Regions from separate parts of the Ruegeria sp. HKCCD3925 genome, predicted to be linked through region 1. Evidence: riboswitches for the same ligand, from Rfam matches in the RefSeq annotation. Region 1 holds a riboswitch; the other holds the start of a gene.
The links. A riboswitch is a leader RNA that binds a small molecule or an ion and turns the genes downstream of it on or off. The one in region 1 is predicted to bind cobalamin.
Positions count from the first base shown of each region.

Region 1 (4,490 bases):
TGCCATGATTCCGCGGCTGCAGAGAATGATCAACCTGACGCACCATGACGCAGCATCGTCATCGCCAATTCACCACAGCTGCCGGCCCTTCACGTGGTCGGACTCCTGAAATTGAAGAAACGGGTGCGCTATTACGGATATCGCACTTGGCTGTGGCGAACGGGCTGTTTCAAACGTAAGTAAACAAGGTGCTTTGAATGAGGGCTCTACTGACACACGCGATACTTCCGCGATGGCAGCGTTGTCTCCGCGAGCGAATACTGAGTCAGCAACAGCCGCTCCTGCATAGGGCAGCTTTGGTGCGCGTATCGCCACTTCAATCAATCCATGATCTCGCACAAGCACCGAGTGGAAGGTTCGACGGGCCGCGCTGCAGCATTCACATGTCGCGTTAAACGGCAGAATTGGGTCGGCTGTCATTTTTGCAGTTTAGCAATATGTAACAATCGAATTTGGTGGCGTTCATCCTCTCCGTCGCTTCCCTTTCTTGGACCAGCAGGGATTATGCAAACCAAACGCCCTAGACCGTCACGGGGAGGGCACTGCCCTCTCACTCGGGCAACCCTATCGGGCAGGGCCGAGGCCGCACCACCCCCATCGAATAGCCTCACCTCGCCCCGGCGTTCACCACATTGCAGATTAGCTGCGACAAGCTGCATCGCTGTCTGAACTGCAATTCAGCTCTGATTATCCGAAAGGGAAGCCGGATCAAACGAAACTGCCTGCGGTAGTCCTAAATGGTGGGTTTGGATTGAAGTATAATACTAAGGGTCATATTTAGTAGATGTCCGACTTCGAAGTTTCATCTGATTTCGAACATTCATTACAGTGTAGTCCGACTATGACGGTTGGGTAAGATAAGTGTGACCTTCAACAGGAAACTGTTCAACGTCACTGGCCTTAAACTCGATCGATGCCAAAACATAAACAAATCAGTGAATCGCGTCATCCAAATCCGCCACAAACCTCAAGCGTTTCCAACCCAGAACTACTAGTCGGCATTCTTATATGCCGCTGCAAGAATCTCAATTAAGCTCACCCATGCAATCACGACTTAAAACTGCGCGCTCGCGAACTTTGCTGCTCTGCATTTTAAATTGAATAAGCTGTTGTAATGCGTCGATGAACATAAAAGATTGAAATAGAGTTCTCTTGGCTCGGTAGCTTCAGATACCCAGGAGAAACGAGTATGGGGAAAGCAGATATGACAAAACCTACTTCCGCTCAGAAAAAAATCTCGGAAAGGTTACCAGTTTATCTATCGTTGGCCTGTATCATATGCAGCTACCTTGTCTCCGCCGCTTCATTGCAAGCTTCTGAGCTTCCCTGGATCAAACTAGATAGAGAGGTTCAGGCGCCATCGGGTGCCAAATCACTCTGCAAAGATTATTCGTGGGCGTGCGCGAATACTCGTACTTCTGGTCTGCCAGAAGCGCGGGAGAAACAGATCGTTAAAGCGATTAACTTGCGCGTCAATCGGAGGATCCGCGCCGTTTCGGATCAAAACCAATACGGGACAAAGGAATACTGGACACTACCAATGCAGGGGTCAGGGGATTGCGAAGATTTCGCTTTGCAAAAGAAGTTTGAACTAATGCAGAACGGCTTGGATCCTACGAAGCTACTTATTGCAACTGTCTTAGACACCAATCGCAGTGGCCATGCAGTTTTAGTTTATCGCTCGAGTGAAGGCGATTTGATTCTGGACAACGTCACCAACAGGATCAAATCTTGGAAGGAAACGAGGTATCTTTTCCTACGAATACAGGACCCAAATCACCCTGATCGTTGGGTGCAGGTTTCCAGCGGCTAAAAACAATGTGGCGCGCCTTCGAGACGCGCCACAATAAAATTTTGGTCCTGCGACTACTGGTTGTTTCGCGGCAACCCAAGTTTAGGACACCGCTTCAAACTTTGGTCAAGCTTTCGCAGCGTTGTACAAACGCGGAGTCACCAGACCTGTACTGTTCAAACCGCGCATTGCCTTGGCTGCCGCAAGTACTGCCAGATCAGCAATCGGCTCAATGACAATTACCAGCATATAAGCGCCGCCAAAGGACAGAACCGACGCCATGGTTTCTGCGCCGAAACCCTGGCCGTAGAAGGCCCAGAACCCAACCCATGCGACTACTCCTCCCTGATACGTCGCACTCAGCGCAAGAGCTTGGCCATATTTGAGGTCAACATATGCTGTGCCGGGTGCGATGATGCGGCTGGCCAGTGCTTGTAGCGCAAACAGCGGCACCAGCAGGGTGGTCAGGTTGATGAAGTATTGCGGAAGATCGAACGGGGCAAAAAACACACCCTGAATCAGGAGACCAGCTGCCAATCCAAAAGCCGCGGGTGCAGCACCGAGAAGCAGAAACAGCGTCGACCCCAGGATGAAGTGGACTTCAGAGACACCAACCGGGAAATGCGGCAGGACTTCGAAGAAAAGGAAAACCCCAACGGTGGCGAGCACCGAGCGCATAACAAAAGATGCAGGTCCATTCGCACGCAATGTGGAAAACGTTTCTTTCGCTGCGTAAGTAGCCGCACCTGCGGCGGTAACATAGGAAAGCGCGATTTTGGCACCATTCACGATGCCCGGTTCGATATGCATGTTCTTTCTCCCTACCGCCTCACCCGGCGGCTTGTCAGGTTGAATCGACCGTAAGGCCGACAGGTTCAGTCTGGGCATAGCCCGGCGCTTTACGGCAGGTCTCCTGACTCGCGGGTGCTCGCTCCGCCAACCTTCCCGGTTCCATTACGAACCAGTGGTGTCTTGGCATCGCTCTCCGCTCACAGTTGCGGGGGCAGTTACGGAATTGGCGCCATTGAAAACACCGAACCGTATTCCCTTTTAATCCTTTTGGCTTCCGCCATCAGGAACCGAAAACAATTCACCGCTACAATGGCGGCTTCGCCTGTGTCAATTGTCTTTGCGACCTATTCCAATGTAAACTCGACCGAAGCAGGATTCACGCAACCGGTCACTTGATCGACAGGGTAAACCAAGCGTTACCTGAAACCTCTTGAAGCTCTAGCTGCTAGAGGCTTTAAGATTCGGATTAATTCGCGATAGTGCGATCCAAATACGTTAAACTTGTGAACCAGGACGAGACCTATGCTTACAAGGCGCCATTTCATTCAATCCACCACAGCGCTGTTCTCGGCGTCTGCGGCCAGTCCATTGATCGCCAAAACCTGGCCAACCGCATCGCAGAAGACCTATTGGGACAGTCAGGTCACGCCAATTGGTTACGATCCAATGACCTCAAATCCGTGGGGTGTTCATGACCGTTTTTTACCAAGACGCGTCGCGGCAAATGATGGTTTGGTTCCAGGTGACATCCATGTGGATGCCGTCGCGCGCTATCTCTATCATATCGAAGAAGGCGGGACCGCAATGCGCTATGGCGTAGCGATCGCGCGCGGGAACCTTTACGAGCCCGGCACCTATGTTATCCGCCGAAAGGTCGAATGGCCACACTGGACACCAACCGCTTCAATGATCGAGCGCAACCCCGAATACGCGGAATTCCGGAATGGCATGGAGCCCGGGCCGAATAATGCTCTCGGCTCTCGTGCCCTTTATCTATACGTTGGAGACCGAGACACATATCTCAGAATTCACGGCACGCCTGAGCCAAGAAGCATCGGCGGTCGCGCAAGTTCTGGATGTGTGCGAATGATCATGGCTCATATCAATGACCTCTACCCAAACGTGAAAACCGGCTCGACCGCTTTCCTATACTCTGCCGAAGATAGCGTCACAGCCCGCTCATGAATATTGGGCAGCGTACATGGACGTCGCTGCCCTCATTTCGATCAGGCGTCGCGCGCAATGCAGATCGGAGCGCCATTCGTCGCGCGCAATGGTACCAATGTCGTCTCGACGGGTCCGCTGTGCTCATACCAAAAGCAATTGTCTTCGGGCAGGAGGCGCGCTGTGGTCAAATCCTGCGCCGGCCCTGCCAGCGCTACGACCGAATCTGGCACGTTGCCTGGTTCAAATGCTTTGCTTTTGGCCCCAGTGAACTGGGCTGAGCAACCAGCCGTAATCGAGACTAACGTGATGGTAATTGCGATCCGTTTCTGCATTGATCTATTCCAAATTTTTTGCGTCATCTGCAATTAGATTGCATCCACACGGCCGGCCCGCAAGACGAAATGAACTAACAATATCGCAGGCCAAGAACCCGGATGAAAAAAATATAAAAGGTATTGAAGCTCTAGTTACTGTAGGAACTATTTACAAAGGACCATAGAGATTCTTGAGGTCCAATCATGTCATCCGATACCCATAGCCACGACCATGGCCACGAAAACAAACATGGTCACCACGCATGCGGTAGTGGCGGGTGTGGCGACATCGCCCCCGCCGGTCCAATTCCTGAAGGTGGTAGAAGCTTTCAGGTCTCTGGCCTTGATTGCGCCGAAGAGGTGGCGATCCTGAACCGTGTCGTCGGCCCGAAAGCAGGTGGTGAAGAGCATCTCGCATTTGATGT
Region 1 is NZ_JBWVBI010000006.1:210,967-215,456, forward strand. It holds gene AC2TEM_RS16130 (transglutaminase-like cysteine peptidase) at 1,190-1,813, shown strand; gene AC2TEM_RS16135 (energy-coupling factor ABC transporter permease) at 1,919-2,602, opposite strand; cobalamin riboswitch at 2,679-2,891, opposite strand; gene AC2TEM_RS16140 (L,D-transpeptidase) at 3,107-3,769, shown strand; gene AC2TEM_RS16145 (hypothetical protein) at 3,811-4,083, opposite strand; gene AC2TEM_RS16150 (heavy metal translocating P-type ATPase) at 4,270-4,490, shown strand, end outside.

Region 2 (4,490 bases), on a different contig from region 1:
CTTGCTTGGATCATCCGGCGTTGGGAAAACGACGCTCGCCAACGGGATGACGGGGCAGGATCAGGCCACCGCAGGTATTCGCGAAGACGATGCGCGCGGCAGGCACACAACAACGGCACGCGCCTTGCATCGCATGCGCAATGGCGGCTGGCTGATCGATACGCCCGGCATGCGCGCGTTACGTCTGCTAGATGCACAAGAGGGGTTGGATGAGGTGTTCTCGGACATCTCAGACCTCAGCCTGAATTGCCGCTTCTCGGATTGTCAGCACGAGACTGAGCCCGGATGTGCGGTACAGGCTGCAATTGACGCCGGCACACTTGATCCCGCGCGGCTGGACCGCTGGCGCAAGCTGCGGCGCGAAGACCAACACAATTCCGCTTCGGTGGCGCAGGCCCGCGCCCGCGACAAGGCGTTCGGCAAGATGGTGCGCAGCGTGATGCACGAGAAAAAATCCCGTAAAGGGCTATAACGAAGCTGGGCACCGGCCTACCGGTGCCCAGCGCTATCAGGCGATCAGCCTAGGCCAGACTGCCGCATTCCGTCTTGCGAATGCACCGATATGGCCGATCTTGGATACTCCGAATTCGCTTGGTGCAAGCAGATGGCGCCCGGCTTTGGGTCCATAGAGATCGGCAAGACGCCAGACAGCATCCGGCGGCACCATTTCATCATCTGCGAAGGTAAACAGATCGACACGTTTGCCCAAGTCTTCCCAGCGGGCGGCGGGCAGTGTCGTGCCGATCTCTGGCACATAGCTTTTGGGGGCGGTGCACCATTTGCGCCATTGCCAATAGACTTGGGCAGGCAGGTCCGATCCAAACCCGACCAACCGTCCGGGCAGGTAGCCAAGCGCCTTGACCACCAGCGGCGCGTGACCAAACCAGAACAACGCCGCCAAAGCGCGATAAGGCCAAGGGTGATCCGCCAGCGTTACCAGACCCGAACAGACACAGATCATCCTGTCAATCTGATCGATATCGGGTTGGATCGGGCCAAACATTCCGCCCAAGGAATGACCTATGCTCCATAGCTTGGCCTGCGGAAACCGTCGGCGCATCTCGGCCCGGGCGGCTGGAATGTCGATCAACGCCCAATCGGCCATGGTGACATTTGACCGCTTTTGTGAACCCACCAAAGAGTGACCAAAATCCCGGTAATCGTAAGTCAGGCAGGCCATGCCCTGTTCTTCGGCGAGCCACCGGGCGAAGTGCTGATAGTAATCCCTTGGCACCCCAGTCGCACCGTTTATGACGACCACCTTTTCGGGGTCGGCAACCGGACGGTAAAGCCGCGCCGACAACATTGCCGGGTCGGACGGGATCTGAAAATCCTCGGTCACAACCGCCTGCTGCGTGTCCAACATGGTGCCCTCCAATACCGACTGAACTGATCAGTTCACCCGAAGCGCCTCAAGTCAAGGTTGACGTGGCTGGACCGTACGTCACTTGCCTGACGCAATCTTCTTGACTCGGGCACGGCGCAGCCGATAGCCATGTCGCGATGGTTCTCGCGCCCAATCGGGCCGGGATGAAAAGGGAACACGGTGCGGTTCTGCCCGGATAAATCCGGAAAGAACCTAGTCCGAGACTGCCCCCGCAACTGTAAGCGGAGAGCAATGCCGAGATACCACTGGCCTTGAAGGTTGGGAAGGTCGGCAAAGCGATGACCCGCAAGTCAGGAGACCTGCCATCGGATGTAGAACCGAAACTCGGGCGGGGTGTCCGGGACGGGTTTGATCGTGCTCCGCAACGACCAACCTGTGCCACGCCCTTGCCTTGCGCGCGGAGGGCGCATTGATGATCTGGAAGACCAAAACACACGAATTCGCGGCGACCGTGTGCCAACGTACTGGCGCACCTTGCCCCGCATTGGCACAGATGGCGCGGGCTCTGACGCAGGCCATGTCCGCCACAAAACCGGTCACGAAAACTGAGTTTGAGATTGAAGGCACCATAGATCTGTCGCACTGCCCGGAAGGATGCACCGCCCGCTTTCGCGCCCAATGCGACCAGATACGCGTATTCTGCGGAACCGATCCTGAAATCGATACCGGCCGGCTGGATGACTACGCAGACATGATGTTCGGAACCGAGTACAGCAGCCTACCCGCAGACCTGCTAAGGAATCCTCCTTGCGCCATGCTTGAGGCTTCGCTTCTGGTGCAGCACAACGGTGGCGAAATCTCGCCACATTTTGGTGTCTAAGCCGTCAAACGGCTTGAACACGGGCCGGTTCAACGGCCCAAAGCATCTGGGCATTTGTCTCGACTGCGCAAGGACGCACCGTACGCAATCGCTTCAATGCCGTCTCAGGCCGTTCACCGCATTCAACCATCAGACGCAGAACCACCATCCCGGATCGGCCACAGCCACCACGGCAATGCACTAGCACACGGCCACCACCTGACAACGCCTGACGTGCGGTCGCGCCAACGCGGGGCCAGCGCTCCACAATCTCCTTGGGTGGCGTGCCAAAATCTTCGATCGGCAAATGCACCCATCTGCTGGCACGCCCCTGAATATCAGCGCCAAAATTCCGCGAGCCATCTTGAATCATCTCAACCTCAGTCGTCATCGAGATCACAAGCCCGGGCTTCCAGTCTGCGATAAGATCAAGGTCTTCTGTATACGTTCCTCCACGCCCAGGCATCGAGGACAAGGCCAAGGTGCCTCCGCCAACCTGCAACGCATAAACCACCAGTTGCGACATTATCTCCCCCCAAACAAACTTCACCCAACATCATACTGGTCCAGTAAATAGAATAGAGTGGATTTTAGCCGCATACCCACGCATTCCAAAATGAAAATCGTCCCGGCTGGCTGTGGACGCGGGCGGCGAGGGCCTCTACGCTGCGGCGTAACGCGAATCCGACAGAGCAGACATGACCGAGACGCCCAGCCCCGCCTACCAGGTTCTTGCCCGCAAATACCGCCCCGAAACCTTTGCCGATCTGGTCGGTCAGGACGCCATGGTGCGCACTCTGAAAAACGCCTTCGAGGCGGACCGGATCGCGCAGGCCTTCATCATGACCGGCATCCGCGGTACCGGCAAGACGACGACCGCTCGGATCATAGCCAAGGGTATGAACTGCATCGGTCCCGATGGCAGCGGCGGCCCTACCACCGAACCCTGCGGTCAATGTGAACACTGCGTAGCCATCATGGAGGGCCGCCATGTCGATGTGATGGAGATGGACGCCGCCAGCCGCACCGGTGTTAATGACATCCGCGAGATCATCGACAGCGTCCGCTATCGCGCTGCGTCCGCGCGCTACAAGATCTATATCATCGACGAGGTTCACATGCTGTCGACCAGCGCTTTCAACGCGCTGCTCAAGACGCTGGAAGAACCCCCCGAACACGTGAAGTTCATCTTTGCCACCACCGAGATTCGCAAGGTCCCGGTGACCGTCCTGTCCCGTTGCCAGCGCTTTGATCTGCGCCGGATCGAGCCGGAGGATATGATCGGACTGCTGCGCAAAATTGCAGGTGCCGAAGGGGCACAGATTGCCGAGGATGCGTTATCGTTGATCACCCGGGCCGCCGAGGGATCGGCGCGCGATGCGACCTCACTGCTGGATCAGGCGATCTCGCACGGGGCCGGTGAAACCAGCGCGGATCAGGTGCGCGCGATGCTGGGGCTGGCCGATCGGGGCCGGGTGCTGGATCTGATGGATATGATCCTGCGCGGCGATGCTGCAGGCGCGTTGACCGAGCTGAGCGGGCAATATGCCGAAGGGGCTGATCCACTCGCCGTCTTACGCGATCTGGCTGAAATCACGCATTGGGTTTCGGTGGTCAAGATCACCCCGGATGCCGCCGAAGATCCCACCGTTTCCCCCGACGAACGCGCCCGAGGTCAACAAATGGCCGAGGCTCTGCCCATGCGAGTCCTTACACGCATGTGGCAAATGCTGCTGAAAGCGCTTGAGGAAGTTTCCGCCGCACCCAACGCAATGATGGCTGCGGAAATGGCCGTGATCCGCCTGACCCATGTGGCCGACTTGCCTAGCCCGGAGGAGCTGATCAAGCGTCTGCAAGATACGCCTCCGCCGCCCAATGGTGGCCCCGGCAAGGGAATCGGTGCGCCTGGACATGCTATTTCCGCGCCACAGGCTGTGGCCCGACCGGCCTATGCCGCATCGGGAATCGGCGGCAACGCAGGCGGGCCAACAGCCGCGCTGGCCCAAGATGTGCAGGCAGCGCTGGCACGCTATCCTACATTTGAACATGTGGTTGAACTGATCCGAGCCAACCGGGACGTGAAGTTGTTGGTCGAGGTCGAAAACGGCGTGCGTCTGGTATCCTACCAACCGGGCAGGATCGAGTTCGCCCCAACCGACAACGCCCCGACCGACCTGTCACAACGATTGGGCGCGTCGCTGCAGCGTTGGACAGGCAACCGGTGGGCCGTTTCTATTGTCGCTGAGGGCAACGCACCGACGATTGCCGAGGTACGGGACGCTGCAGACTTGGCACTGAAGGCCG
Region 2 is NZ_JBWVBI010000008.1:50,757-55,246, forward strand. It holds gene rsgA (ribosome small subunit-dependent GTPase A) at 1-472, shown strand, start outside; gene AC2TEM_RS18110 (alpha/beta fold hydrolase) at 509-1,366, opposite strand; cobalamin riboswitch at 1,488-1,708, shown strand; gene AC2TEM_RS18115 (hypothetical protein) at 1,800-2,207, shown strand; gene AC2TEM_RS18120 (phosphatase domain-containing protein) at 2,212-2,712, opposite strand; gene AC2TEM_RS18125 (DNA polymerase III subunit gamma/tau) at 2,885-4,490, shown strand, end outside.
Region 2: it holds a riboswitch for cobalamin, as region 1 does, so the genes downstream of both, AC2TEM_RS18115 (hypothetical protein) here and AC2TEM_RS16135 (energy-coupling factor ABC transporter permease) in region 1, are expected to answer to the same signal.